DNA from 3 places in the Streptomyces sp. NPDC002680 genome. Region 2 is predicted to be linked to each of the others. Evidence: riboswitches for the same ligand, from Rfam matches in the RefSeq annotation. Region 2 holds a riboswitch; each other region holds the start of a gene.
The links. Region 2 has a riboswitch for S-adenosylmethionine ahead of ACFYXF_RS16200 (aminotransferase class V-fold PLP-dependent enzyme). Riboswitches for the same ligand answer to the same signal wherever they lie in the genome.
Positions count from the first base shown of each region.

Region 1: it holds a riboswitch for S-adenosylmethionine, as region 2 does, so the genes downstream of both, thrC (threonine synthase) here and ACFYXF_RS16200 (aminotransferase class V-fold PLP-dependent enzyme) in region 2, are expected to answer to the same signal.
Region 3: it holds a riboswitch for S-adenosylmethionine, as region 2 does, so the genes downstream of both, ACFYXF_RS18385 (putative leader peptide) here and ACFYXF_RS16200 (aminotransferase class V-fold PLP-dependent enzyme) in region 2, are expected to answer to the same signal.

Region 1 covers NZ_JBIAQP010000008.1:156,309-165,870, forward strand. Annotated here, with positions in the region: gene otsB (trehalose-phosphatase) at 1-434, shown strand, start outside; gene ACFYXF_RS22030 (trehalose-6-phosphate synthase) at 421-1,830, opposite strand; gene ACFYXF_RS22035 (glucosyl-3-phosphoglycerate synthase) at 1,930-2,874, opposite strand; SAM riboswitch class I at 3,035-3,181, shown strand; gene thrC (threonine synthase) at 3,199-4,515, shown strand; gene ACFYXF_RS22045 (MoaD/ThiS family protein) at 4,614-4,889, shown strand; gene ACFYXF_RS22050 (cold-shock protein) at 5,344-5,550, shown strand; gene groL (chaperonin GroEL) at 5,884-7,506, shown strand; gene ACFYXF_RS22060 (hypothetical protein) at 7,776-8,351, shown strand; gene ACFYXF_RS22065 (NADH:flavin oxidoreductase) at 8,515-9,562, shown strand, end outside.
Region 2 covers NZ_JBIAQP010000005.1:315,295-324,856, reverse strand. Annotated here, with positions in the region: gene ACFYXF_RS16210 (cytochrome bc complex cytochrome b subunit) at 1-413, shown strand, start outside; gene trpD (anthranilate phosphoribosyltransferase) at 556-1,620, shown strand; SAM riboswitch class IV at 1,696-1,813, shown strand; gene ACFYXF_RS16200 (aminotransferase class V-fold PLP-dependent enzyme) at 1,980-3,341, shown strand; gene ACFYXF_RS16195 (Lrp/AsnC family transcriptional regulator) at 3,424-3,705, opposite strand; gene ACFYXF_RS16190 (rhomboid family intramembrane serine protease) at 3,702-4,466, opposite strand; gene ACFYXF_RS16185 (hypothetical protein) at 4,626-4,865, shown strand; gene ACFYXF_RS16180 (NYN domain-containing protein) at 4,906-6,255, shown strand; gene ACFYXF_RS16175 (NlpC/P60 family protein) at 6,489-7,520, shown strand; gene ACFYXF_RS16170 (NlpC/P60 family protein) at 7,778-8,806, shown strand; gene ACFYXF_RS16165 (hypothetical protein) at 8,847-9,562, shown strand, end outside.
Region 3 covers NZ_JBIAQP010000006.1:296,086-305,647, reverse strand. Annotated here, with positions in the region: gene ACFYXF_RS18405 (dipeptide ABC transporter ATP-binding protein) at 1-762, opposite strand, end outside; gene ACFYXF_RS18400 (ABC transporter permease) at 759-1,712, opposite strand; gene ACFYXF_RS18395 (ABC transporter permease) at 1,709-2,668, opposite strand; gene ACFYXF_RS18390 (ABC transporter substrate-binding protein) at 2,672-4,291, opposite strand; gene ACFYXF_RS18385 (putative leader peptide) at 4,504-4,620, opposite strand; SAM riboswitch class IV at 4,655-4,768, opposite strand; gene ACFYXF_RS18380 (AAA family ATPase) at 5,047-7,911, shown strand; gene ACFYXF_RS18375 (protease pro-enzyme activation domain-containing protein) at 8,035-9,562, shown strand, end outside.

The sequences.
Region 1 (9,562 bases), on a different contig from region 2:
GCACCTGGGTCGAGGAGAAGGGGCGGGCCGTCGCCGTCCACACCCGGCGTGCCGCCGATCCGCAGGCCGCCTTCGAGGCCCTACGCGAGCCCCTCGCCGACCTGGCGACCAAGCACGGCCTCATCGTCGAACCCGGCCGCCTCGTACTGGAACTGCGCCCACCCGGCATGGACAAGGGCGTCGCCCTCCAGGAGTACGTCCGCGAGACCGGCGCCACCTCGGTCCTCTACGCCGGCGACGACCTCGGCGACCTCCCGGCGTTCGCGGCGGTGGAGAAGCTCCGCCAGAACGGCATCCCGGGGCTACTGGTGTGCAGCGGCAACAGCACCGAGGAGGTCACGGAACTGGTCGAGCGCGCCGACCTCGTCGTCGACGGGCCCGCCGGTGTCGTACAGCTGCTCCACACCCTCGGGCAGACCCTCACTCGCCCTTGAGCGCGTTCAGCTGGTCCAGGAACCACTGGGCCGGCGGCAGTGCCGTCGCCGCCGCCGCCAGGCGTTTCGTGCGTTCCGCCCGTTCCCCCGACCCCATGTTCAGCGCCTCCTCCAGCGCCCGCGCCGTCTCGACCACGTCGTACGGGTTCACCACGATCGCGTCCTCGCCCAGCTCCTCGTACGCACCCGCCTCCCGCGACAGCACCAGCACGCACCCCTCGTCGGAGACCACCGGGATCTCCTTGGCGACCAGGTTCATGCCGTCGCGGATGGGGTTGACCAGGGCCACGTCCGCCAGGCGGTAGGCCGCCAGGGAGCGGGCGAAGTCGTCCTTCACGTGGAGGACCACCGGGGTCCAGGTCGGGGTGCCGTACGTCGCGTTGATGTCGTCCGCGACCCGCTGCACCTCCGCCGTGTAGTCGCGGTAGACCGCCAGGTCCTGGCGCGACGGGTACGCGAACGCCACGTGCACGACCCGTTCTCGCCACTCCGGGCTGTCCTCCAGCAGCTGCCGGTACGCCAGCAGGCCCCGCACGATGTTCTTCGACAGCTCGGTACGGTCGACCCGGACGATGGTCTTCCGGGATCCGTCAGTCCCGCCGATTTCCTCGCGCAGCGCAGCCATTCGGTCCGCCACGTCCGGCTCGTGTGCGCGTCGGCGCAGGAAGTCCGCGTCCGCGCCCAGGCCGTGCACCCCGATCCGGGTGTCGCCGAGGCCGCCGACCAGGTCCGTGCAGCAGGCGGTGAACGCGTCGGCCCAGCGTTGGGTGAGGAAGCCCAGGCGGTCCGCGCCGAGCATGCCGCGCAGGAGCTGCTCGGAGATGTCGTACGGCAGCATCCGGAAGTAGTCCGCCGGTGCCCACGGCGTGTGCGAGAAGTGGCCGATGCGGAGGTCCGGGCGGAGGGCGCGCAGCATGCCGGGGACCAGGCACAGGTGGTAGTCCTGGACCACCACCGACGCGCCCTCGGCCGCCTCCTTCGCCAGGGCTTCCGCGAACGCGCGGTTGTAGGCCTCGTACGACGCCCACTGGCGCCGGAACTCCGCGTCGAAGACTGGCTCCAGCGGGGTCTGGTACAGCATGTGGTTCACGAACCAGAGCACCGAGTTGGCGATGCCGTTGTACGCGTCCGCGTGCACGTCGGCCGGGATCGCGAGCATCCGTACGCCCGGCTCGCCCTCTCCGCGCCGTACCGCCTCGCGGTCGCCGTCGCCGAGGGCCGAGCAGACCCACAGGGCGCCCGCGTCCGGGCCGATCGCCGAGAGCCCGGAGACCAGCCCGCCGCCACCGCGCCTGGCGTGCAGCGAGCCGTCCTCGCGGACCTCGTACGTGACCGGGCCGCGGTTGGACGCGACCAGCACCCGGTAGCCATCGTGCACACCCTGCGTTGAAGCCATACGCCTCAACCTAGCCCGGCCCGGAAACAATCAAACGTACACACGTACGCCTCAGCCGTATACAAGCCCGCTTCAAGCCCCCAGGGGGCCTGTGCCGGCCTACGCGACCTTCCTTCGCGCGTACTCCGCGATGTCCGCCATCGGCGGGCGTTCCTCCGTGTCCACCGAGTACGTACGCGGCTCGAAACCGTCCTCCCCGCGTTCGAACTGGGTGAGGGAGGGGCGGATGAGGTGGCCCCGGGCCAGCCGGAGCTGGGCCGTGCGGTAGATCGCGGCGGACATCCGGCCCAGGGCCTGTCCGTCCTGGTGGCGGTGCTTGCGCACGCCCACGTCGACCTGGGCCAGCGCGTCCAGGCCGACCAGGTGCAGGGCGTCGATCAGCATGCCCAGCTCCACGCCGTACCCGACGGGGAACGGGAGCTGTTCGAGGAGCGAGCGGCGGGCCGCGTACTCACCGCCGAGCGGCTGGACGAAACCGGCCAGCTGCGGCCAGTGCATGTTCAGGAGGGGGCGGGCCATGAGTTCGGTCACGCGACCGCCCTGACCGGCGGCCTGGCCGAGCGGGCGGTCGTACATCGCCTTGACGAGGTCCACGCCGGGGTCGGTGAGCAGCGGGCCCACGATCCCGGAGACGAAGTCCGACGAGAACTCCTTCAGGTCCGCGTCGATGAAGCAGATGATGTCCCCGCTGGTGACCAGGAGCGAGCGCCACAGGACCTCGCCCTTGCCCGGTACCGCCGGGATGCGCGGCAGGATGTCGTCGCGGTGGACGACCCGGGCGCCCGCCGCGGCGGCCACCTCGGAGGTGCGGTCGGTCGAGCCCGAGTCGATGACGACGATCTCGTCGACGAGGGGGACCTTCAGCATCAGGTCCCGGCGGATGACGGCGACGATCTCGCCGACCGTCGCCTCCTCGTTGAGCGCGGGCAGGACGACACTCACCGTGGCGTTCGAGGAACGCTTCGCGGCGATCAGCTTCTTGAGCGGGCGGTCACCAACGGACCAGGAGCGCGTGCTCAGCCAGCGCTCGACGTTCTCCAGCACGTGCGGCTCTCCCTTGCGTTCTCATGGGAAGCGCGTGATTCGCATCTCGCGGTTCGGACGGCTCCCACCACCATCCAAGCCTTCGGTTACAGTCTTGAACAACGCGGATGACCATCGCATGTCCGAGGTCGTCGGTGTTCACAACCTCACAACTTCATACCGCTCATCCAGAGGGGCAGAGGGATACGGCCCGATGAAGCCCCGGCAACCCTCCAGCCGGTCTTGTCGCATGTCATGCGCGAGGCTGCCGGCTCGGGAAGGTGCCAAATCCGTCTCATGGCGAGATGCGCCATGAGGAAGATGAGGAGAAAGGGCCTCCCCTCCATGGCTGCGCAAACTGTAGCGAGCACCAGCACCACGACTTCTGCCTCCGGCGCCCCCGTCGATCTCGGTCCCGCCGCCGCGCTCTCCTGCCGCGAATGCGGCCACCGTGTCCCGCTCGGTCCGGTGTTCGCCTGCGAGGAGTGTTTCGGCCCGCTGGAGATCGCCTACGACTTCGCCGTCCATTCGGTGGCCGACACCGAAGAGCTCCGTAAGCGCATCGAAGCGGGACCCGCGAACATCTGGCGCTACGCGCCGCTGCTGCCCGTCCCCGCGGACGTGGCGACCAAGCCCAACATCAACCCCGGCTGGACCAAGCTCGTCCAGGCCGACAACCTGGCCCGCGAGCTGGGCGTCGACGCCGGCAAGCTGTTCGTGAAGGACGACTCCGGCAACCCGACGCACTCCTTCAAGGACCGGGTCGTCGCCCAGGCCATCGAGGCCGCCCGCGTCTTCGGCTTCACCACCCTCTCCTGCTCCTCCACGGGCAACCTGGCCGGCGCCGTCGGCGCCGCCGCCGCCCGCGCCGGCTTCCGCTCCTGCGTGTTCATCCCGCACGACCTGGAGCAGGGCAAGGTCGTCATGGCCGCGGTGTACGGCGGTGAGCTGGTCGGCATCGAGGGCAACTACGACGACGTGAACCGCTTCTGCTCCGAGCTGATCGGCGACCCGGCCGGCGAGGGCTGGGGCTTCGTCAACGTCAACCTGCGCCCGTACTACGCGGAGGGCAGCAAGACCCTGGCGTACGAGATCTGCGAGCAGCTCGGCTGGCGGCTGCCCGACCAGCTGGTGATCCCGATCGCCTCCGGGTCGCAGCTCACGAAGATCGACAAGGGGCTCCAGGAGCTGATCAAGCTCGGGCTCGTCGAGGACAGGCCGTACAAGATCTTCGGGGCGCAGGCGGAGGGGTGCTCGCCGGTGTCCGTGGCGTACAAGGCGGGGCATGACGTCGTACGGCCGCAGAAGCCCAACACGATCGCGAAGTCGCTTGCGATCGGGAATCCCGCGGACGGGCCGTACGTGCTGGATATCGCGCGGCGGACCGGTGGGGCTGTCGAGGACGTCAATGACGAGCAGGTCGTCGACGCGATTCGGTTGCTTGCGCGGACCGAGGGGATCTTCGCGGAGACCGCCGGTGGGGTGACTGTGGGTGTGGCGAAGAAGCTGATCGAGAATGGGTTGCTGGACCCGACCCTCACGACCGTCGTGCTCAACACCGGGGACGGGCTCAAGACGTTGGACGCTGTGGCCGACACCGGGCTCACCGCGACGATTCGGCCCAGTCTTGAGTCGTTCCGGGAAGCTGGGCTTGCTTCTTAAGAGGTAAGAGGTCGTTGTTCGTCTGCGGGCCTGTGGGGGCTGGTCGCGCAGTTCCCCGCGCCCCTTCAGGGCGCCCCACTGACCGGAGGTTGAAAGTCATGAGCGTTAGCGTCCGCATCCCCACCATCCTGCGCACGTACACCGGAGGCCAGGCCGAGGTGACGGCCGAAGGCGGGACCCTTGCCGAGGTCATCGCCGATCTGGAGGAGAAGCACACGGGGATCGCCGCCCGGGTGCTCGATGATCAGGGCAAGCTGCGGCGGTTCGTCAATGTGTACGTCAATGACGACGACGTCCGGTTCGAGCAGGGGCTGGAGACGGTGACGCCGGACGGTGCGGGTGTGTCGATCATTCCCGCTGTCGCGGGCGGCTGATCAAACCGCTTGATACCCGTCAGTAGTAACCGTCGGTAACTTTGATTACCGAGAGTTCATCGAATTGCCCCCTCCGTGAGAGAAGCGGAGGGGGCAATTCTGTATGGTTGAGCGGGGTACAGTTGGGGAAGCCCCACCACTTCGCTTGCCGCACGAGTGTTAATTCCTGCCGCGCACCCATTGAGAAGTAGCCAAAGTGTGCAGGCCTTTTGCGTTTTTTGCTCCCTTTGTGGGGCCCGACTTGCCCTGAATTCGCGTGAATTCTCCGCATATTCCATGACCTGGTGTGCCCGGATTTCTCGTCCGATTGACCTGTTGCAGAGGGCAGTTGGACAGATACATTCGGCCGCGGTCGACGCGTTCCGGCGCACACCCCCACCGGTTGGGGGGTGAGGTCTGACCCGGATCCGCGAAGTGCGGATCCGTGCAAGGGCCAGTAATAGGGGAGTTAGGCATGGCTCAGGGCACCGTCAAGTGGTTCAACGCGGAGAAGGGGTACGGCTTCATCGCGGTCGACGGTGGTGCGGATGTTTTCGTCCACTACAGCGCGATTCAGATGGACGGCTACCGCACCCTCGAGGAAGGTCAGCGGGTCGATTTCGAGATCTCGCAGGGCCAGAAGGGGCCGCAGGCGGACATGGTCCGTCTGGCGACCAGCTGAAGCACGCGCCGGCGCACCGCAGCGACGTTCTTCTTCCTTCATCGAAGGATTCGAAGGGCTCGTACCCCGTGGGACCTCACGGGGTACGGGCCCTTCGGCGTGCCTGGGCGTCCCCCTGTTCACCTGCGGATCTTCGAGAGCCGCTTGCACTCGACAGGGGCGAGTGCTAATCATTGGCGTTAGCACTCTGAAGGTGAGAGTGATAACGAAGGACCGGGTCGGTGAGGCCCGCAGGCCAGGTGGTGCAAGGAACCATCGGGGCAGGCTGGCCGTCCGTCGCGGGCGCCAACGCGGTCCGGAGCAATCCACCCCAGTCCGGGAGGACCACTTCACATGGCCAAGATCATCGCGTTCGACGAGGAGGCACGGCGCGGTCTCGAGCGCGGGATGAACCAGCTCGCCGACGCCGTCAAGGTCACCCTTGGCCCCAAGGGCCGCAACGTCGTCCTCGAGAAGAAGTGGGGCGCCCCCACGATCACCAACGATGGTGTTTCCATCGCCAAGGAGATCGAGCTTGAGGACCCGTACGAGAAGATCGGCGCCGAGCTGGTCAAGGAAGTCGCGAAGAAGACGGACGACGTAGCCGGCGACGGCACGACGACCGCGACCGTCCTGGCCCAGGCGCTGGTCAAGGAAGGTCTGCGCAACGTGGCCGCGGGTGCGAACCCGATGGCCCTGAAGCGCGGTATCGAGAAGGCCGTCGAGGCCGTCTCCGGTGCGCTGCTCGACCAGGCCAAGGAGGTCGAGACCAAGGAGCAGATCGCTTCGACCGCCTCCATCTCCGCCGCCGACACGCAGATCGGCGAGCTCATCGCCGAGGCGATGGACAAGGTCGGCAAGGAAGGCGTCATCACCGTCGAGGAGTCCCAGACCTTCGGTCTGGAGCTGGAACTCACCGAGGGCATGCGCTTCGACAAGGGCTACATCTCGGCGTACTTCGCGACCGACATGGAGCGCATGGAGGCGTCGCTCGAGGACCCCTACATCCTCATCGCCAACTCCAAGATCTCCTCGGTCAAGGACCTGCTTCCGCTCCTGGAGAAGGTCATGCAGTCGGGCAAGCCGCTGCTGATCATCGCCGAGGACGTGGAGGGCGAGGCCCTCTCGACCCTGGTCGTCAACAAGATCCGCGGGACCTTCAAGTCCGTCGCGGTCAAGGCCCCGGGCTTCGGCGACCGCCGCAAGGCGATGCTGAACGACATCGCGATCCTCACGGGTGGCGAGGTCATCTCCGAGGAGGTCGGTCTCAAGCTGGAGAACACCTCCCTGGACCTCCTGGGCCGGGCGCGCAAGGTCGTCATCACCAAGGACGAGACGACGATCGTCGACGGCGGCGGCTCCGCCGACCAGGTCGCCGGCCGGGTCAACCAGATCCGCGCCGAGATCGAGAACAGCGACTCGGACTACGACCGCGAGAAGCTCCAGGAGCGCCTGGCGAAGCTCGCGGGCGGCGTGGCCGTCATCAAGGCCGGTGCCGCGACCGAGGTCGAGCTCAAGGAGCGCAAGCACCGCATCGAGGACGCCGTTCGCAACGCGAAGGCGGCCGTCGAGGAGGGCATCGTCGCCGGTGGTGGCGTGGCTCTGCTGCAGGCCTCCTCGGTCTTCGAGAAGCTGGAGCTGACGGGTGACGAGGCGACCGGCGCGAACGCCGTGCGGCTCGCCCTGGAGGCCCCGCTCAAGCAGATCGCCGTCAACGGTGGCCTCGAGGGCGGCGTCATCGTCGAGAAGGTGCGCAACCTTCCCGTCGGCCACGGCCTCAACGCCGCGACCGGTGAGTACGTCGACATGATCGCCGAGGGCATCATCGACCCGGCGAAGGTGACGCGCTCCGCGCTGCAGAACGCGGCGTCCATCGCCGCGCTCTTCCTCACCACCGAGGCCGTCATCGCCGACAAGCCGGAGAAGGCCGCGGCCCCGGCCGGCGGCGGCATGCCGGGCGGTGACATGGACTTCTGATCCTTCAGGGGATCGGCAGTTCATCGCGTACGAGTTCGAGGGCGGTACCTCTCTTCAAGAGGGGTGCCGCCCTCGGGCGTTTGCGGGACCATTGACGGGTGCTGTTCGGGGGAACTGGCGGAAGACGCGGCGGTTGGTTTTCGGGGGGATCCAAGGGTCCTGGCCAACCGGGGCCGCCTCCCGAGCCCGCGCCCGAGACGTCCCTGCCGGAGCGGGCGCCGCTGAAGGGGCGAGGGGTTCATACGGCGTTCGTGGGGGCGGGGCTCGGGGTGGTCGGCGCGGTGCTTGCCTGGCTGGTCGTCGGATTGTTGGGGACGGCGGCCGGACCGATTGCGGGGGGCGGTTCCGATCCGTCGGTCATCGGGATCTCGCCCTTGCCCGATCAGACGTATGCGGATGTCGATCCGACGCCCGGGGATGCCGAACCAATTCCCTCGGCTTATCCGGCTCCACCGCCTGGAGCGGGATACATCTTCTACGAGGACTACGTGTCCTTGGACCCGTTGTCGCCGCTCGATCTCGACGAGGCTCCGCCGTGGACCGACGAGTCGGGAGACGTGGAAGTCGTCCTGGACGGCAACGGCACGTACGTCACGGGACCGTCGGCACAGGCTTTGGTGAAGGCGCCGTCCGGCGTGTACATCCCGTCGCCGGACGGGTGCGCCGAACTGCTCGCCGATGACGGTCAGAGGCGGTCCGCCGTTCCGGTGTTTCCGGACGACACCGTCTGTCTCCGGACCGACGAGGGGCGTATAGCCCGCCTGTTCGTCCAATACGTGCTTCCTGATGGCCGGGTGGAGGTCTGGGCGACCGTCTGGACCCCCGACGCCCCACCCACGGAGTGACCGCGCCCCGGAGGCAGTGGCCCGGATCACAGTGAGTCGTGCCCGGGTACCGGAATGAGCGGACGCTCAGCGGTAGTTGATGCGCATGCATGCACATGGGCCCAGCCCTGTGCGTCAACCGCACCTCCGCTTGCTTCCTGTCCCCCTCCCTAGGAGTCCCCACGTGACAGCCCCCGCCCCCGCCCACACCTCCCGCGCGGCCCAGATCCTCGCCCGGCCCCTCACGGTGAACGGGCTGACCGTGCCGAACCGGATCGTGATGGCGCCGATGACGCGCAGCTTCTCGCCGGGGGGTGTGCCCGGCGACGACGTGGCCTCGTACTACTCGCGTCGGGCCGGTGCGGGCGTCGGTCTGATCGTCACCGAGGGGACGTACGTCGGGCACGACTCCGCCGGGCAGAGCGACAGCATCCCCCGTTTCCACGGCGAGGAGCAGCTCGCGGGGTGGGCGAAGGTCGCCGAGGCCGTGCACGCGGCCGGCGGGAAGATCGTGCCGCAGCTGTGGCACATCGGCATGACCAGGGAGGCCGGGCAGCCCCCGTACGCCGACGCCCCGCCCGTCGGCCCGTCCGGGCTGCGCCTTGACGGCACCGTCGGTACCGGCGGCAAGGCGATGACGCAGGACGACCTGGACGACGTCATCGACGCGTTCGTCGAGGCCGCGGTGGCCGCCGAGCGCATCGGCTTCGACGGGGTCGAACTGCACGGCGCCCACGGCTACCTGATCGACCAGTTCCTGTGGGCCGGCACCAACCGCCGCACGGACGCGTACGGGGGTGACCCGGTCGCCCGTACGAAGTTCGCGGCGGAGATCGTGGCCGCCGTACGCGAGGCCGTGTCCGCGAGCTTCCCGATCATCTTCCGGTACTCCCAGTGGAAGGGCCCCATCTACGACGCCCGTATCGCCGGGACCCCCGAGGAGCTGGAGTCGATCCTGACCCCGCTCGCGGCGGCCGGCGTCGACGCCTTCCACGCGTCCACGCGCCGCTACTGGCTCCCGGAGTTCGACGGCTCCGACCTCAACCTGGCCGGCTGGACGAAGAAGCTCACCGGCAGGCCGACCGTCACCGTCGGCTCGGTCGGCCTCGACGGCGACTTCATGCGTGGCTTCGCGGGCGAGGGCGCGCCGCTCAAGAGCATCGACGACCTGCTGGACCGCCTGGAGAACGAGGAGTTCGACCTGGTCGCGGTCGGCCGCGCGCTGCTCCAGG
Region 2 (9,562 bases):
TCCACCTGTCGATCAACGCGATCACCTGGTTCGTCCGCATCGCGTTCTTCGTCGCCCCGGTCCTCGCGTTCATCGCCACCAAGCGGATCTGCCTCGGCCTCCAGCGCCGCGACAAGGACAAGGTGCTGCACGGCCGCGAGTCGGGCATCATCAAGCGCCTGCCGCACGGTGAGTTCATCGAGGTGCACGAGCCGCTCAGCCAGGAGGCCCTGCACACGCTCACGGCTCACGAGCAGTACGAGCCGGCCGCGATCGGCGCGACGGTCGACGAGAACGGTGTCGAGCGCAAGGTGAAGGGCCCGGAGAAGCTGCGGGCCAAGCTCAGCAAGTCGTACTACGGCGAGGACGGCCAGATCGCCAAGCCGACCGCCGATGAGTACAAGGAGATCACGAGCGGCCACGGCCACCACTGATCCCCTCGCTTCGCCACACAGTCGAAGGGCCCCGTCCGATCACCGGACGGGGCCCTTTGCCGTGCCCCTGGCTGGATAGGGTGGGAGCACACTTTCTGACTGTCGAGAGTTCCCCTCTCGTACGACACCCTGGAGCGGCCTTATGAGCGCTGTGACCCCCGCAGGAGGCGACACCGCGGCGGGCCGTTCCTGGCCCGAGGTGCTGAACGCCCTGCTGTACGGCCGGGACCAGAGCGCCGACGCCACGGCCTGGGCGATGGACCAGATCATGCGGGGCGAGGCGACCGACGCGCAGATCGCCGGGTTCGTGGTGGCGCTGCGCGCCAAGGGCGAGACGGTGGAGGAGATCACCGGCCTGGTCCGGGCGATGTACGAGCACGCGAACGTCATCGAGGTGTCCGGGCGGACCGTCGACATCGTCGGCACGGGCGGCGACGGCGCGAAGACGGTGAACATCTCCACGATGTCCTCGCTCGTCGTGGCCGGCACCGGCGCCAAGGTCGTCAAGCACGGCAACCGGGCGGCCTCGTCGGCGTCGGGCTCCTCGGACGTCCTGGCCAAGCTCGGCGTCAACCTCGATCTGACCCCGCAGCGGGTCGCCGAGGTGGCCGAGGAGGCCGGCATCACCTTCTGCTTCGCCATCAAGTTCCACCCGGCGCTGCGTCACGCGGGCGCCGCCCGCGGCCAGTTGGGCATCCGTACGGTGTTCAACGCCCTCGGTCCGCTGACCAACCCGGCGAAGGTGAAGGCCCAGGCGGTGGGCGTCGCCGACCCGTTGATGGCACCGATCGTCGCCGGTGTCTTCGCCGAACGCGGCAACTCCTCCCTGGTCTTCCGCGGTGACGACGGCCTCGACGAACTGACGACCACGGCCACCTCCCACGTCTGGATCGTCCGGGACGGCAAGGTCACCGAGGAGACCTTCGACCCGCGCGACGCCGGACTCGAACTGGTGCCGGTGGAGGCGCTGCGCGGCGGCGACCCGGCGCACAACGCGGAGGTGGCCCGCCGTCTCCTCGACGGTGAGACCGGGCCTGTACGTGATGCCGTACTGCTGAACTCGGCGGCGGCGCTCGTGGCGTTGGATCCGACCGGGGGACCGCTCGCCGAGCAGCTCCGGGCCGGTATGGAGAGGGCTGCGGAGTCGATCGACTCGGGTGCGGCCAAGCGGACGCTGGAGCGCTGGGTGGCGGCCACCAACAAGTAATTCCGTGCCGATGGGCGTCCCGCGATCCGGACACGGGTTGCGGGGCGTCGATCACTTCACGTATTTTCTGCACCAGGTCATGAGTGACAGTCATGAGGCCCCGGCCGACTGTCCGGCAACCCTCCGTCCGTGGCGGGGTGCCCCGGGATGAAGACCAGGCCGTAAGCAGCAAGGCTTACGGCAAGCGCGGGCCCCTCTCGACACCAGGGGTCCTGGTCGTTCGAGGGAGTCTTCCGTGAGCAAGCGAATGCGATAGGGCTGCCGAGCCCCGCCTCCGCGCACCCTTTTTTCCTTCCTTCCCGTGCTTGAGCCGTATGCGCTCGCGCGGTGATTCCTCTTGTCTCTCACGGGAGTTCGCCATGTCTGTCTCCACCGTTGCCGCCGCCCAGACGGTTTGTTCGCCTCTGCCCGTTCTCGGCCGAGATGTCACCGTCCCGCTCGTCACCGGTGGCGAGGTCACCTACGCGGCGCTCGACTACGCGGCCAGCGCGCCCGCGCTCCAGCGGGTCTGGGACGACGTGGCGGCGTACGCGCCCTACTACGGCAGCGTGCACCGGGGCGCCGGCTATCTCTCCCAGCTGTCGACGGACCTCTTCGAGAACGCCCGCCGGACGGTCACGGAGTTCCTGGACTGCCGGGCCGACGACCAGCTGATCTTCACCCGGTCCACCACCGACTCCCTCAACCTGCTCGCCGCCGCGCTCCCCGCCGGGTGCCAGGTCTTCGTCTTCGAGACCGAGCACCACGCCTCGTTGCTGCCCTGGAAGGACGCCCAGGTCACCTACCTCAACGCCCCGCGTACCCCGCAGCAGGCCGTGGCCACGCTGGAGGAGGCCCTCGCCGCCCGCGACCCTCACGGCCCGGCCCTCGTCTGCGTCACCGGCGCGTCCAACGTCACCGGTGAGCTGTGGCCCGTACGGGAGCTGGCCGCCGCCGCCCACGCGCACGGTGCCCGGATCGTCCTGGACGCCGCCCAGCTCGCCCCGCACCACCCCGTCTCCGTCCAGGACCTGGACGTCGACTGGGTCGCCTTCTCCGGGCACAAGCTGTACGCGCCCTTCGGCTCCGGTGTCCTGGCCGGGCGTGCCGACTGGCTGCGGGCGGCCGATCCGTACCTCGCGGGGGGCGGCGCCAGTCGTAAGGTCACGCGGCGTGCGGACGGGGGAGTGGACGTGGAGTGGCACGACAGCGCGGCGCGGCACGAGGCGGGGTCGCCGAACGTGATCGGGGCCTACTCGATCGCGGCTGCGTGCAAGGCGCTCACCGAGGCCGGCTTCGATTCGCTGGTGGCCCGGGAGCAGTACCTGATCGACACCGTGCGGGCGGGGCTGGCGGAGGTGCCCGAGGTCCGGGTTCTCTCGCTGTTCGGGGACGACGCGCCCCGGGTCGGGGTCATCTCGTTCGTCGTCGAGGGGTGGAACAGCTCGCACTTCGCGGCGGCGCTGTCCGCGGAGTACGGGATCGGGGTGCGGGACGGGCTGTTCTGCGCGCATCCGCTGGTGCGGACGCTGCTGGGGAGTGACCCGCAGACTCAGGGGGAGTGTGGGGCGCCTGAGGCGGCTCCCGGCGAGAAGTCGCTCAACGCCATTCGCGTGAGCTTCGGGGCGGGTACGCCGGACGAGCATGTCGAGCGGTTCGTGGGTGCGGTGAAGGAGCTTGTGCGGGACGGGGCTCGGTGGCAGTACCGGACCGAGGACGGGCGGTGCGTTCCGGCGGTCTGACAATCCGGGCCGGCTGCAGCGAACCTAGGGGCGCGGGGAACTGCGCGACAAGCCACAGCGCACCCGCACCCGCCGATGAACCCTACGAATCGAGCCCGATCGCGAACGCTGCCTCCAGGTCGTGCTGGGAGTAGGTCCGGAACGCCACGTGGGTGTCCGTCGCCTCCACGCCCGGGATCTTGCTGATGCTGCCCGGGATGATCTCCGCCAGGTCCTCGTGGGCCTTGACTCGGACCATCGCGATCAAGTCGTACGTGCCGGTGACGGAGAAGACCTCGCTCACGCTTTCCAGCGCGGCGATCCTCTCCGCGATCTCGGGGATCCGGTCCACGCTGGTCTTGATGAGCACGATCGCGGTGATCACGGCTGGTTCTCTCCCTCGGGCGCCTTCACTGGGGCCCTCACTTTAGTCGCACCGCCGTATCGCACCCACGCGTACGCGAAGCCCAGGCCGAAGCCCACGACGTGCGCCAAGTACGCCACCCCGGGGCCCGACGACGCCCTCCCCGCCGCCACCCACTGGAGGGTCGCCCAGAAGGGGAGGGTCAGCCAGGCCGGGAAGCGCAGGGGGAGGAAGAAGAGGAACGGGAAGAGGCTTGTGACGCGGGCGCCTGGGAACAGGTACAGGAACGCGCCCAGGATCGCCGAGATCGCACCGGACGCCCCCACCAGCGTCTGCTGCGAGCCGGCGTTGGCGGCGGCGTAGCCGAGCAGGGCGAGGTAGCCGCAGCCCAGGTAGAAGAGGGCGAACTCCAGGTGGCCGAGGCGTTCCTCGGTCATCGCGCCGAAGACGTAGAGGAAGAGCATGTTGCCCAGCAGGTGGACCCAGCTGCCGTGCACGAAGAGCGCCGTCGCCGGGGTGAGCGTGGCGCGCGGGGCGCCCGCGAAGAGGTCGGCGGGGACCACGCCCCAGCGGCGGAAGTAGGCGCGCTGGGCGGCGAGCAGGGCGTCCCCGGTGCCGTAGCCGGGGTTGAGGCCCGAGGCGGGGCCGATGACGAACAGAAGGCAGCACACGGCGATCAGGCCGTACGTCACCGGCGCCGACTGGACGCGAATCGACCTGTGGATCGACCTGTGGACCGGTCCGGGGGCCGCCGTACGCCACTTTTCGAACTTGCCGATCATGGCTACAGAGCATGACGTAACGGGACCGAACAGTGCAGACCGCCTCGCCGCTGTGGACGGACGGGCGGTGGGTACCCACCAGGCCTTAGGGTTACGAGCCACACGCTCCAGGGAATCTGGCGCAGCACGGACACTAGAAGGAAAGCGAACATATCCACGATGACGGTTCCTCTGCCGACCGAGACGACCCGGTGGCGCTGTGCCCTGTGCGGCAACCTCACGCGTTTCGACGTGACCCGCTCCTCCAAGGTGGTGGAGTACGTGCACCTGGACCTCGCCGGGGCGCCGAACGTGGAGGAGCGCGAGGTGGTCAGTGAGACCATCGAGTCGGTGCGCTGCCGCTGGTGCAACGCCGTGGATCAGGTGGAACTCGTGGACAGGCCGGGCGCCGGCTCCTGACAGGGAGCGGGCCCCGCACAGGAATGGGCTGGGGTGACGGATGGTGGAGACCACAGGCGGGGGGCCGGGCGACGGCGCCGCCGAGGTGCTCGACCGCCCGCTGCCCGACGGCGTGCGCAGGCGCGTCGTACAGATCGTGTCCGATGGTTTCGGCGGGCTGACCGTGGCCGAACTGCCCGCCCAGTTGCGGCAGTACGCGCGGTTCGCACCCAATCGGCGGGCCAAGTTCGCCGGCAATGCCATGGCTGCCGCCTTGGAGACCGACACGTTGTTCCGGCAGCGCATCGGGGAGAAGCTGCGGGAGGCGCAGGCCGAGCTGGCGGGCGCTCTCGACGCGGGGTCGCCGCCGCCGGCCGCCGATCCACTGGACGTGGCCGCCGCGGCCTATGTGCTGCGGCCCACGGGCTGGGTGAAGCTCGTCGCCGCGGCCGGTGAGGAGGCGCAGCGGGCCGACGCCGAGCGCGCCGACGAGGAGAGCCGGGCCGAGCTGGAGCGGCTGCGCGAGGAACTGGGCGCCGCCCGCGACCTCACCCGTACCGAGACCGAGCGGCTGCGCACGGAGCTGGAGTCGGCCAAGAAGGAAGCCGAATCGCTTCACCGCAAGCTGCGCGCCGCCCTCAGTGACGTCAAGCGTGGCGAGGCCGCCTTGCGCAAGGTGCACGCCGAGATCGACGCCGTACGGACCGAGGAGCACGCCCAGGTCTCCGCGGCCGAGAGCGAGGCCCGGCGGCTCAAGGGGCGGCTCGTGGAGGTCGAGGCGGCCCTTGAGGCCAGCAGACGCGCCGCCCGGGAGGGGCGGAGCGTCGAGGACATGCGCGTACGGCTGCTGCTCGACACCGTACTCGACGCGGCCCAGGGGCTGCGGCGGGAACTGGCGCTGCCGCCGGTGTCGGTGCGGCCGGCCGAGACCGTGGACGCGGTCGAACCGGGACGAATGACCCCGAAAGACATCGCCGCGCGGGCCCTGTCCGAAAATGACCCCGCCATTCTCGACCAGCTTCTCGCGCTGCCGCAGGCCCATCTGGTCGTCGACGGGTACAACGTCACCAAGACCGGCTATCCCCAGATGCCCCTGGAGAAGCAGCGGTTGAGGCTGCTCGGGCAGCTCTCGCAGCTCGCCGCGCAGACCGGCGCCGAGGTCACCTGTGTCTTCGACGGGGCCGAACTGGCCGCTCCGGTGCTGCTGGCGCCGCCGCGCGGGGTGCGGGTGCTGTTCTCCAAGGCCGGTGTCACCGCCGACGAGTTGATCCGTCAGCTGGTGCGCGCGGAGCCGCCGGGCCGGCCGGTCATCGTCGTCTCGACGGACCGCGAGGTGGCCGACGGGATCGCCAAGGCGGGGGCGCGGCCGGTGGCTTCGGTGGTGCTGCTGAAGCGGTTCTCGCGCGGCTGACGGCGGTCCGTAACGTACGCGCTGAATGCCCGAATTGGCGGAACTGTCACGCAACGTAGTGTCAAACGGGCGTTACCTGATGTGAGTTGTGTGTAAAGAATGCACGTGTGACAAACATTTTTCATGCGAGGATTTGAAGTGATCACAGGGAGGTCACTAGGGTCAGGCCTCGAACCTCCGCTCGGGTGATCACTCAATGGGAGTGACGGCGGGAGAAGAAGGAGTTCGCCTCCGTGGCGTCCCATCGTCGACCGAAGCAGCCGAGCCGCACCCGTGTGACCGTGCTCACCACCGCCGCAGCCGCCGCCGTGGCCCTCAGCGCCAACGCCGCGAACGCCGCGCCGAGCGAGAAGCCGAGCAAGGACGAGGTCAAGGCCAAGGTCGACAAGCTCTACGAGCAGACCGAGCAGGCGAGCGAGAAGCTCAACGGTGCTCAGGAGAAGCAGGACAAGCTGGAGAAGGAGATCTCCACTCTCCAGGACAACGTCGCCCGCGGCCAGGAAGAGCTCAACGAGCTGCGTGACAGCCTCGGACTCGCCGCCGCCGCCCAGTACCGCACGGGCAGCATCGACCCCTCCGTGCAGCTCTTCCTCTCCGCCGACCCCGACGACTACCTCGACAAGGCGTCCACGATGGACCAGTTGAGCAGTCAGCAGGTCGAGACGCTCAAGAAGGTCACGGAGAAGCAGCGCGCGCTCGCCCAGCAGCGCTCCGAGGCCACCGAGAAGCTCGCGGACCTCGCGGACACCCGCGCCGAGCTGGCCAAGAAGAAGAAGGAAGTCCAGAGCAAGCTCTCCGAGGCGCGCAAGATCCTCAACTCGATGACGGCCGCGGAGAAGGCGGCCCTCGCCGCCGCCGACGCCCGCGCCACCCGGGCCAGCGAGCGCTCCGCCCTGAGCAGTGCGGCGGCCGTCACCGGCCGCGCCGGCTCCGCGTACGCCGCCGCGCAGAGCAAGATCGGCTCGCCGTACGTCTACGGCGCCTCGGGCCCCGACTCCTTCGACTGCTCGGGCTTCACGTCGTGGGCGTTCGCCCAGGCCGGCATCACCATCCCCCGCACCTCGCAGGCGCAGGCCAGCGCGGGGACGCGCATCTACTCGCAGAGCGATCTCCAGGTCGGTGACCTGGTCATCTTCTACAGCGACCAGCACCACGTCGGCTTCTACGCCGGCAACGGCCAGGTCCTGCACGCGCCGCGCAGCGGCACGGTCGTGCGGTACGAGTCGATCGACAACATGCCCTTCCAGTTCGGTGTACGGATCTGATCTGCTCTTCGCCGGATCGGATCGTCGTACTCCTTCCGGGTCTGTTCAAGATCAGGACACGTTGACGCCCGAACGGGCGAATCCCGACACCCTTCGCTGACCCCGCGCCCCGCCGATGACCTGCGTCATAGGCGGGGCGTGACTGTGTGTGGCCGTCGAGGTCTTTGGCCCACGCGTAGTCGCACGGCTACTGTCTGCCGCGCCCCCCAATACCGGGGGCACGTCAGCGTCAGCCAGCGGAAGGAGTGCGGCTTCTCGTGGGGTTCCATCGCCGCCTTGCACCGTCCGGGTTCGACCGGGGCGCCGCCGCCGCGGGCACCGTTCTCACCGTGCTGTCCGCCGCCGCGGCCGCCTTCGGCGCCGCCGTGCCGTCGGCCGTCGCCGCGCCGGGTGGCAACACCCGGGCCGAGGTGGACCGGCTCTACGCGGAGGCCGAGAAGGCCACCGAGTCCTACAACCGGGCCGACGAGCGCTCCGACGCGCTGCGCGAGCAGGTGACCCGGGCGCAGGACCGGATCGCCCGGCAGCAGGAGAGCATCAACACCATGCGGGAGGCGCTCGGTTCGCTCGCGGGCGCCCAGTACCGGGCCGGGGGCATGGACCCCTCGCTCGCCCTGCTGTTCTCCGACGACCCGGACGAGTACCTGGAGAAGGCCGCCGCGCTCGACCGGATCAGCGTCCACCAGGCCGGTGAGCTGCGGGAACTCCAGTCGGCCATGCGGGAACTCGCCCAGGAGCGCTCGGAGGCCACCGGCAAGCTCACCGAACTCGACAAGAGCCGCAAGGCGGTCGCGACGCACAAGCGGACCGTCGAACGGAAGCTGGCCAAGGCGCGGGCGCTGCTCAACTCCCTGCCGTCCGCCGACCGCGCCGCCTACGACCGGGCCTCCCGTTCCGACCGCGCCGACCTGCCCGACCCCGGGAACGCCGCCGCACCGAACGCCCGTGCGGCAACGGCCGTCGCCGCGGCCCGCGCGGCCCTGGGCAGCCCGTACATCTGGGGCTCCAGCGGGCCCTCCGGCTTCGACTGCTCGGGCCTGATGCAGTGGTCGTACGCGCAGGCAGGGGTCTCCCTGCCGCGCACCTCGCAGGCCCAGCGGTACGCCGGCCAGCAGGTCCCGCTCTCCCAGGCCCAGCCCGGCGACCTGGTCACCTACCGGTCCGATGCCAGCCACGTCGGGATGTACGTGGGCAACGGCCAGGTGATCCACGCCCCCTATCCGGGCGCGCCGGTGCGGTACGACCCGGTGGGCATGATGCCGGTGTCGTCGGTCACCAGGGTCTGACCGTCCGCTTTCTCCACAGTCGGCCCGTACGATCGTCGGCGTGGCTGGTCGAAGGCGGGCGTGGGATGCGTGGCGGGTCCGGGGTGTGGCGCTCTGGCTGGTCCTGGGCTCGCTCGTCGCTCTCGTAGCGTGCGGCGGCGGTTCGTCGGGCACCGACACCGCCTCCGCCGACGTACGACGGCTGCTGGACCGGCGGGCCGCCGCCGTCCTGGCCGGTGACGGACCGGCGTACGCGCGGACCGGTGCGCCGGGGGAGTTCACCCGGCTGCGCGCGCTCCCGCTGGCGGCCTGGTCGTACCGGCTGACCGCCCTGCACCGCACCGACGGCGAGGCGGCGACCGCCGACGTGGAGCTGAGCTACCGCGTCGAGGGCATCGACAAGGCACCAGTGAAGGTCGGCCGGACACTGCGCCTCACCGAGCGGGACGGCGGGCAGTGGTACGTCGACGCCGACGAGCCCGCCCGGAAGACCGGCCAGCAGCTGTGGGACCAGGGGACCGTGCAGGCCGTGCACGGCATGCACAGCCTCGTCCTCGGGGTCGGGCAGTCGACGGAGTCCCTGCGCCTGTACGCGGGTCTCGCCGACCGGGCCGTGCCCGCGGTGACGGAGGCGTGGGGCCGGGCGTGGACGAGACGGGTCGTGGTCCTCGTACCGAAGTCGCTGGAGGGGATGGCCGGGCTGCTCGGGTCGCCCGCCTCCTCCTACCGGGGGATCGCGGCGGTCACGACCGGGGAGGTGGGCGGGTCGGCGAAGGC
Region 3 (9,562 bases), on a different contig from region 2:
CACGGTACGGGTCTCACCCGCCTCGACCACCCTGCCCCGCTCCATGACCACCAGCCGCTGGGAACGGTCGGCGGCCACCCCGAGGTCATGGGTGACCAGCAGGATCGCCGTGCCCAACTCCTCGGTGAGATGCTGGAGATGGTCGAGGATGACGCGCTGCACGGTCACATCGAGCGCGCTGGTCGGCTCGTCGGCGACGATCAGCCTGGGCTTCGCCGCGATGGCGATGGCGATCAGCACCCGTTGCCGCATACCGCCGGACAGTTCGTGCGGATACTGCCGGGCGCGGACGGCCGCGTCGGGCAGCCCGGCCCGGTCCAGCACGGCGACCGCCTCGACGGCGGCCGTACGACGGGTCGCCAGACCGTGGATGCGCAGCACCTCGGCGACCTGCTCACCGATCCGCTTCACCGGGTTGAGCGAGACCGTCGGATCCTGCGGGACCAGCCCTATCTGCGCGCCGCGCACGGTGCGCAGCTCCGCCTCCGACAGTGTGGCGAGGTCGTGGCGGCCGAAGCGGACCGAGCCCGCGTCGACGGTGCCGTTCGCCGCGAGCAGCCGGGTGACGGCGTGCGCCGTGGTGCTCTTGCCGGAGCCGGACTCGCCGACCACGGCGGTCACTTCTCCGGGCCAGACCTCGAGGTCCACGCCCCGGACCGCCGGTACCGTGCCGCCGCGGGTGCGGTAAGACACGGACAGGCCGCGGATCTCCAGCAGTGGTGCGGTCACGTCCTCACCGTTCTCGTCGTCATGTGTCGTCATCGCCGGGACCATTCGCCGTCCAGCGCCCGGGCGATGCGGTTGGTGGCCAGCACGGTCGCGGCGATGGCCAGACCGGGCAGCGCGGTCAACCACCAGGCGTTCGCCAGGTAGTTGCGGCCGTCCGAGATCAACGTTCCCCATTCCGGGGCCGGTGGCGGCGCGCCGTAGCCGAGGAAGCTGAGCGCCGAGACGGCCAGGATCGAGGCGCCGAAGTCCAGCGTGGCCAGGACGATCACCGGACCGGCCGCGTTGGGCAGGACATGGCGTCCCAGCACCGAGTACCAGCGGGCCCCGCTCGCGCGGGACGCCTCGACGAACACCGCCTGCCTTACCCGCAGCACCTCGGCGCGCGCCACCCGGGCGAACGAGGCGACGCTCGCGACACCCACCGCGATCGCCACCTTCACCGTGCCGTACCCGAGTGCGGTGACGAGGGCCAGCGACAGGAACAGCGCGGGGATGGAGAGGAGGACGTCGACGAACCGCATCAGCACGTCGTCCACCCAGCGGCCCACGAACCCGGCGACCACACCCAGCAGACCGCCGACCACGAACGCGACCAGGACCGCGATGATCGTGGCCTTGAGGGAGAGCTGGGCGCCGTGCACCACGCGGGAGAACACATCGCGGCCCAGTTCGTCCGTACCGAACCAGTGACTGCCGCTCGGGCCACGGAAGTTCTCGGACGGCACCCCCTTCAACGGGTCCTGCGAGGCGAACAGGTCGGGCCAGAACGAGGCCAGCACCACCAGTACGACCACGACGGCCGACAGCAGCAGACCGGGGCGGCGCACCAGGAACCGCAGCGCCTGCCGTACGTCGGTACGGCGGCGGTGGCCCGGGTCCGTCGGGGATCCCGTCCCGGCCGGGCGGGCGAGACCGGGGGCGGACCCGGAAGCGCCGGCCCGGTCGTCGACGTCGTTGACGTCGTCGGCAAGACTCTGACTCATGCGAAGCTCGCCCCCCTGTCCGAAGCAACCACGATCCGCGGGTCGAGGAGCGGATAGACGAGGTCGACGAGGAGATTCGTCGCCACGAAGATCAGCGCCCCGAACACCACCACCCCCTGGACCAGCGGGATGTCCTGCGCGGTGACCGCCGCCGCCGTCACCCGGCCCAGGCCGTCGCGGGAGAACACCGTCTCGACGACCACCGAACCGGCGACCAGCTGCCCGACCAGCAGGCCCACGACCGTCAGCGCGGGCAGCGACGCGTTGCGCAGCGCGTGCCGCAGATGCACCCGCCACCTGCCCGCGCCCTTGGCCCGCGCGGTCTCCACATAGGCCTGGTCCAGCGCCGTGAGCAGGCTCTTGGCCAGCACCTGGGCGACCAGCGCGCCGGTCGGGATCGCCAGCGTCAGGGCCGGCAGCACCAGCCCCTGGACCCCGTCGTTGCCGAACGCCGGGAACCACCGCAGCCGGAACGAGAACAACTCGACGAGCAGCAGCCCCACCCAGAACGTCGGGACCGACACCCCGAGCGGGGGCAGCGACAGCAGGAGCTGCCGCAGCCACCGCTGCGAGGTGTACGTCGCCGCCACCGCGAGCCCGCCGCCGAGCAGCACCGCCAACAGCAGTGCGGCACCGGTCAGTTGAAGCGTCTGCGGCAGTGCGTCGGCCAGCGTGGAGGTCACCGGGCGGCCCGTGGAGACCGTGTCGCCGAAGTCCCCGCGCACCGCCCGCCCGAGATAGTCGGCGTACTGCGCCAGCACCGGCTTGTCGAAGCCGTACTGGTGCCGCAGCGCCGCGAGCCGGGCCGGGTCGACGTCCCCCGAGTCCATCCCGGCGCCGGCCATCGCGGTGACCGGGTCACCGGGCAGGAAGTTCAGCACCAGGAACGACACCGTGTACGCCGCCCACAGCACCCCGACCGCCTGCGCCAGCCGCTTGATCACATACCGCCGCACGAGTCAGCCGATCCAGGTGTCGTGCAGCTGGATACGGCTGCCCGAGTCGAAGGCGAGACCGTGCACCTTCTTGGACAGGCCCAGCTGGGTCTGGAGCTCCACCACCGGCACGTTGTACGCGTTCTCCACGATCGACTTCTGTGCCTCGGCGACGAGTTGCTCGCGCTTGGCGCTGTCCGTGGTCGCGGCCTGCCCGGCCAGCGTCGTGTCCAGCGAACTGGCCGGCAGACGGTAGAAGTTGGCCAGCTTGCTGGAGAAGGAGCTGCGCAGGATGTCGGGGTCGGCGCGGGTCACGTTGCTCCACACCAGGTCGAAGTCACCACCCTGGAGCGTGGTGGCGAACTGGCTGACCTGGCCCTGCTTGAGCACCACGTCGATCCCGACGTCCTTCAGCTGCTGCTGGACCAGTTCCAGCGCGGGCTGGTTGGTGGCGGCGTTGGGGAACCAGGCGATGGTCAGGCTCAGCTTCTTGCCGTCCTTGGCGCGGATGCCGTCGCCGCCCGCCTTCCAACCGGCCTCGTCGAGCAGGGACTTGGCCTTGGCCGTGTCGAGGGCGAGGTCGGCGGAGAGGTCCGTGTAGTCGGGCGTCGTGTGCGCCAGGACGCTGGTCGCCGGCTGGGTGCCGGTCGGGAACACGGTGTCGGCTATCTGCTTGCGGTCGACGGCGGCCGAGATCGCCTGACGCACCTTGGCGTCCTTGAACACGGGCCGGGAGTTGTTGACCCCCAGGCCGAACACCACACCGGGGTTGGCCCGGCGCAGCAGCGTGACCTGACCGCCGCCCAGCGCCGCCTCGTTGGCCTTGCCGACGCTGCTGATCGCGTCCACCTGCCCGGACTGGAGACTGCCGGCCCGCACCCCCGCCTCGGGCACGACCTTGAACACCAGCTTGTCCAGATAGGCCTCGCCCTTCTTGGACCACAGCGCGGAGCCCCAGTCGTACCCGGTGCGCTTGACCAGGGTGATCGACTGGTTCTGCACATACTGCTTCAGCACGAACGGCCCGGACCCGATCGCGCCCTCGCTGCACTTCTGCTGCGGGGACTTCTTCACGCTCGCCGACGACTCGATGCCCAGCGAGTGGGTCGAAGTCGCCTGCAGGAACTGCGCGTTGGGCTCCTTGAAGGTCACCTTCACGGTGAGCGGGTCCACCACGGTGGTGCTCTCGACGCTGCTCAGATAACCCTGGGGGAGGCTCCCCAGCGCGCCGAGCTTCGGCACCGCGTCGAAGTTGTCCTTGACGACCTGCGCGGTCAGCTTCGACCCGTCGCTGAAGGTGACGCCCGACCGCAGATGGAACGTGAACTGCGTCGCGTCGGCGTTGATGTCCCAGCTCTTGGCGAGCCACGGCACGATCTTGCCGGTCTCGGGGTCCTGGTCGGTCAGGGAGTCCACGGTCTGGCGTACCGAGTAGATGCTCTCGTTGCTGCCGGACTGCTGCGGGTCCACGCAGCCCGCGTCGGAACTCACCGCGAAGGTCAGGGTGCCGCCGGACCTCGGTTTGCCGCTGCCGCCGGCGGAGTCGTCACCGCCCGACCCGCAGGCGGTCAGCAGAACACTGGTGGTCAGCAGGGCCGCCAAGGGCGCCCAACGGGAGAGTCTGAAATCCGGGAGTGCTGTCACGGAGGGTTTCTCCTACTCGTATCACCAGGCACGGGGTGTCATGGGAGGCACGGCCGCGCATGGGCGTGCGGCCCCGGCCGGATCGGCACCGGCCGCAGGGGAGCGCTGTACAGACAGGTGGTCAGGGGGAGGCGACACCGGGAGCGGTGGCATGGGAAAGCGCGAAGAGGCGTCGGCCGGTGACGGACGTCAACCGGCGCGGGCCGGGCTCGTCAGGGTCGACAGAGGCAGCTGGTCGAGCGCTTCAGATCGATGTGGCGTCGGCGCGAGAGCCGGGAGAACGGCGTGGCGTCGGCGAAGGAGGCGGGCAGGTCACCGCTGTGCCGCATACCGGTCCTCCCCGTCTCCGGCCCCGGTCACGGGGCCACGCGCTTGCGGGAGTCATCGGTGATCCCGCCGGGCTTTCACCTGGAGCACCCCACCGCGCGGGAGGGTTGCCGGTCAGCGAGCCAGGGCTTGACGCTGACACTCAATGCCGGACGCGATGCTACGGAGCGGTCTTGTCGTACGTCAATGGCGGAATGGGGCATCCAGGCCGAGAAGGCGGGGTTGTCTCACGTACCGGGACGCGTGGTGGACATCCACCACATCGACGTCGAGGGCGCCCCCTCGCCTTCGAGACTTTCAAGGGCCCCGGATCGTGCCCCACCCACCCCAGGTGCGACACGGACCTCATTGACAAGCCGAAACCGCCAAGGTTGTCATGGGCACATGATCCAGTGCCCCGCGACCAGCCGTACCCGGGCGAATCGCCCGTGACCGGTCGCCGCGAGCTGCTCGACGCCGCCCGAGCAGCGCTGACGGTCCGGCACGGAGTGCTCCTGCACGGCCCCGAGGGCATCGGGAAGTCCACGCTCGTGGCCGCCCTCATGGCGTCCCCGTCCGGAACAGTCCTGTACTGCTCGCCCGCTCCGGAGGACGTCCGGCTCCCGTTCGGCGGTCTCGTCGACCTGTTCGCCCGGGTGCCGGAGAGCTGCCTGGAGGCGCTGCGGCCCGAACCCGGGGCGGCACTGCGGGCGGCCCTGCTCCTCGACCGCGAACCGGCCGACGACCGGAGCCGTCTCACGGTGCGCGTCGCCGTCCTCGAAGTACTGCGCGCCCTCGCCGCCGCAGGCCCCGTACTCCTCGTCGTCGACGGTCTCCAGTGGCTCGACGAGCCGACCGCCGACGTGCTCGCCTTCGCCGTACGCCGTGTCCAGGGCCTCGGCATACGGATGGTGGCCGCCGAACGCGTCGCCGACGGCGAGCAGCCCGAACGGCTGCGCTGCTGCCCGCCGGACACCCTCGAACTCCCCGTACCGCCGCTCGACGACGACGAGACGGCCCACCTCGTGCGCACCGCCGTCGGCGCCGATCTGCCACCGGCCGTCCTGCGGGCGATCCAGGACACCGCCGCCGGAAACCCCTCGTACGCACGGGAGTTGGCGCGAGCCGCCCCGCGTGACCCCGGGCCCCTCGGCCGCCCGCTGCCCGTACCCCGAAGACTCCGCCTCCAACTCCTCGCCCCGACGCACTCGTTGCCGCAGCCCGCTCGCCACACCCTCCTCGTTACAAGCGCCGCCGACGACCCCACCCTCACCCTCCTGCGAGCCGCCGGTCTCCCCGACCCCGTCGCGGACCTCGCGGAGACCGAACGGCTCGGCATCGCGACGGCCGGCGCCGACGGCACCGTACGGTTCCGGCATCCACTGCTCCGGGCCGCCGTCTACGCCGACGCACCGGAGTACGGCCGCCGCGAGGCGCACGCCCTGCTGGCCCGCGCGGTCACCGAGCCCGTGGAGCGGGCCCGCCATCTCGCCCTCGCCCACCCGTACGAGGACGAGACCACCACCCGCGCGCTGATGTCCGCGGCCGAGGTCGTACGCCGCGACGGCACCCCCGACGCCGCCTTCGAGCTGGCCGGTCTCGCCGCCCTGCGCACTCCCGCCGACCACCCCGAGGACCGCGCCGACCGGCTGCTCGCCGCGGCCGAATACGCCTGTGACGGCGGCCTGTCGGAGGAGGCGGGCCACGCGGCCGGAACCGTGCTCGCGGGGTCGGGTTCCGCACGGCAGCGGGCGCGGGCCCGGGTGATCCTGCTGCGCAACGCAGGGCAGGCTCTGGAGGGCACCCGAGACCTGATCGAGGAGGGCCTGCGGGACGCGGCCGGCGATCCGCAGGCGGAGGCCTGGCTGCACTACTGGGCGGCTGTACGAGGGCTGCTGTGCGGGGAGTTGGCGGAGGCGGCCCGGCATGCCCGGCGCGCCGCCCGGCAGGCGGCCCTGGCCGGTGACACGGACACCGGGATCGGGGCGCTCGCCACCCTCGCCCGGGTGCTGTCCCTGGCCGGGGAGCCGGTCGCCGCCGACGCGGCCCTGGAGGAGGCGCTCGCGTCGGCGGGCGGCGCCGACGCAGGGCCTGACAGCTGGGGACTGATCCGGATGCGGGCGATCCTCGCCCTGGACTCCGACAAGGTCACCGAGGCGGGGGAGCGGGTCACCCGACTCCTCGCGGAGATCGGCGAGTTCGCCGGGGTCGAGGAGACCGTGGCGACCCTCGTCGCGCTGACCCGGATCCAGGTGCGCGCCGGACACTGCGAGGAGGCTCTGCGCACTGCCGCCCGCTGCTCGCGCACCCTGACCGGGACGGGCGTACAGACCGCCCCCGCGCTGTACGCGGCGGCCCTCGCCGCGACCGCCGGTGGCACCGCGGAGGAGGCCCGGCACCTCGCCGAACAGGCGGTACGGGCCTCCGAGGCGGACGGCGACCGGCTGTTCCTGCTGCGCGCGCTCGCGGTGCTCGGCCAGGCCCAGCTGCTCGACGGCGACCCACGGGGTGCCGCTGCCGCCGTCGAGACACTTCAACGCGTCAAGCAGCTGGGCGAGGCGATGTGCGCGGCCGACCCGCCGCTGCTGCACTGGTACGCGGACCTGGCCGAGGCTTTGGTCGTCCTGGGCGAGACGGACGCGGCCGGGGCCGTCCTCCACGATGCCCGTACCCGGGTGCCCCGCGATGCGCCCGGGAGCGTACTCGCGGCTCTGGAGCGGGCGGAGGGGCTGCGGGAGGCGGCGCTCGGCCGGGCGAAGGAGGGGGCGGTCCGGCTGCGTACCGCCGTGGACCGGCTGTGCCGACTCCCCTTGCCCGTCGAGCTGGTGCGCGCCCTGATCGCCCTCGGCACGGTCGAACGCCGTGCACGGCACCGGAGTTCGGCGCGCACGGTCCTCCGTGAGGCGGCGGAGACCGCGACCCGGATCGGCGCCGCTCCCCTCGCGGCACGCGCCCGGGTCGAGCTGGCGCGGCTGGACGCCGGGGACCGCAGCGGTGAGGCGGGCGGACCCGAACTCACCCCCACGGAGGCCCGGATCGCCGAACTCGTCGGCGGCGGGGCCACCAACAGGGAAGTCGCCGCACGGCTGTTCATCAGCGTCAAGACGGTCGAGGGCGCCCTCTCGCGGGTCTACCGCAAGCTCGGGGTCCGCTCGCGCACCGCGCTGGCCCACGCGATGGCGGTCGCCGTCCTCGCCTCCGGGGCCGCCGTGGGATACGGCGACGACGACCAAGCGGGGCCCGTGGCACAGGAAGTGACGGTGAGTCAGCCGGGGCGGCTGCGGGTGTCCCGCTCACTCGACACACGCCGTTGACGTGACATGTGCAGTTAACACGGAGAGCAAGGGTTCCCCCGCTTATGGGGGAGGGGCCGCCGTTCCTACGGTGAAGCCGTTCCGCTTCAGGGACAGCCACCCCCCACTCCTCGGAGGACGTCAGTGAAGTCACGTCTGAAACTGCTCGGCCTGGTCGCCGCACCGGTCCTGCTCGCCGCCGCCGTCCCCACCGCCTACGCCGCCAACATCGCCCAGCCGCACACGACCCGGGCGGCCGTCACCGGAGATGTCCTCAAGGGCCTGAACACCCACGCGACCCGCACCGGCAAGGTCGCCGCCGGGAAGCGCATAGCGGTGGCGATCAGCCTGGCCCCCAGAAACGCCAAAGCGCTCGACACCTTCGTCGCCAAGGTCAGCGACCCCAAGTCGAGTTCCTACGGCCACTATCTGACGAAGAGTCAGTTCGCGGCCCGCTTCGGCCGGACCGACGCCGAGGTCAAGCAGCTCAAGGACTACCTGCGCGCCCAGGGCCTCACCGTCGGCAAGGTCCACTCGGGCAACCTGCTCGTCGACGCCAGCGGCACCGCCGCCCAGCTGGAGAAGGCCTTCGGTACGAAGCTGTCGACCTGGAAGGACGCCGGGTCCGGCCGCGCGTTCTACGCGAACGACAGCGCGCCGACCCTGCCGACCTCCATCGCCTCCCTGGTCAGCGATGTGGCGGGCCTCAACAACCGCGTCCAGCTGCACCACCAGTCGACGTCCCGTGTCGCGCCCCGCAACGGCCCCGGCGGCGGCTACACCCCGGCCCAGCTCAAGGGCGGCTACAACGTCTCCGGCACCTACACCGGCAGCGGCCAGAAGATCGCGCTGCTGGAGTTCGACGGCTTCCAGCAGTCCAACATCACCAAGTACGACACCAACTACAGCCTGGGCTCGCCCACCCCGACCGTGTCCAAGGTGGACGGCGGCTCGGGCGCGCTCGGCGACGGCCAGGTCGAGGTGGAGCTGGACATCGAGGTCCTGCACGCCATCGCCCCCAAGGCGAACGTCACCGTGTTCGAGGGGCCCAACTCCGACGCCGGTGAGGTCGACACGTACCAGGCGATCGTCGACAGCGGCATCCCGACCACGTCGATCAGCTGGGGCGCCGCCGAGAGCGCCCGCACCACCTCCAACATCAACGCCGTGGACGCCGTCTTCAAGGCGGGCGCCGCCCAGGGACTCGGCTTCTACGCGGCCTCCGGCGACGACGGCTCCGACGACGCGGGCGACGGCGGCACGTCCGTCGACTACCCGGCCAGCGACCCGTACGTGACGGGCGTCGGCGGCACCAAGCTGACCGTGACCTCCGCCAACGCCTTCAGCAAGGAGGTGGCCTGGTCCGGCGGCGGTGGCGGCAAGTCCTCCGTCTTCAAGATCCCGAGCTGGCAGACGGCCGTCCAGAAGAGCGCGGGCGGCGGTTTCCGCCAGGTCCCGGACGTCTCGGCGCACGCCAACCCGAGCCCCGGCGTCTCGATCTACTCCCAGGGCTCATGGGGCACGGTCGGCGGCACCAGCGCGGCGGCGCCCGAGTGGGCGGCCTTCGCGGCCCTCTACAACCAGCAGGCCGCGGCGGCCGGCGAGGCCAACCTCGGCTTCGCCAACCCTGCCCTCTACTCGGCGAGCGGCACCGGCTTCCACGACATCACCA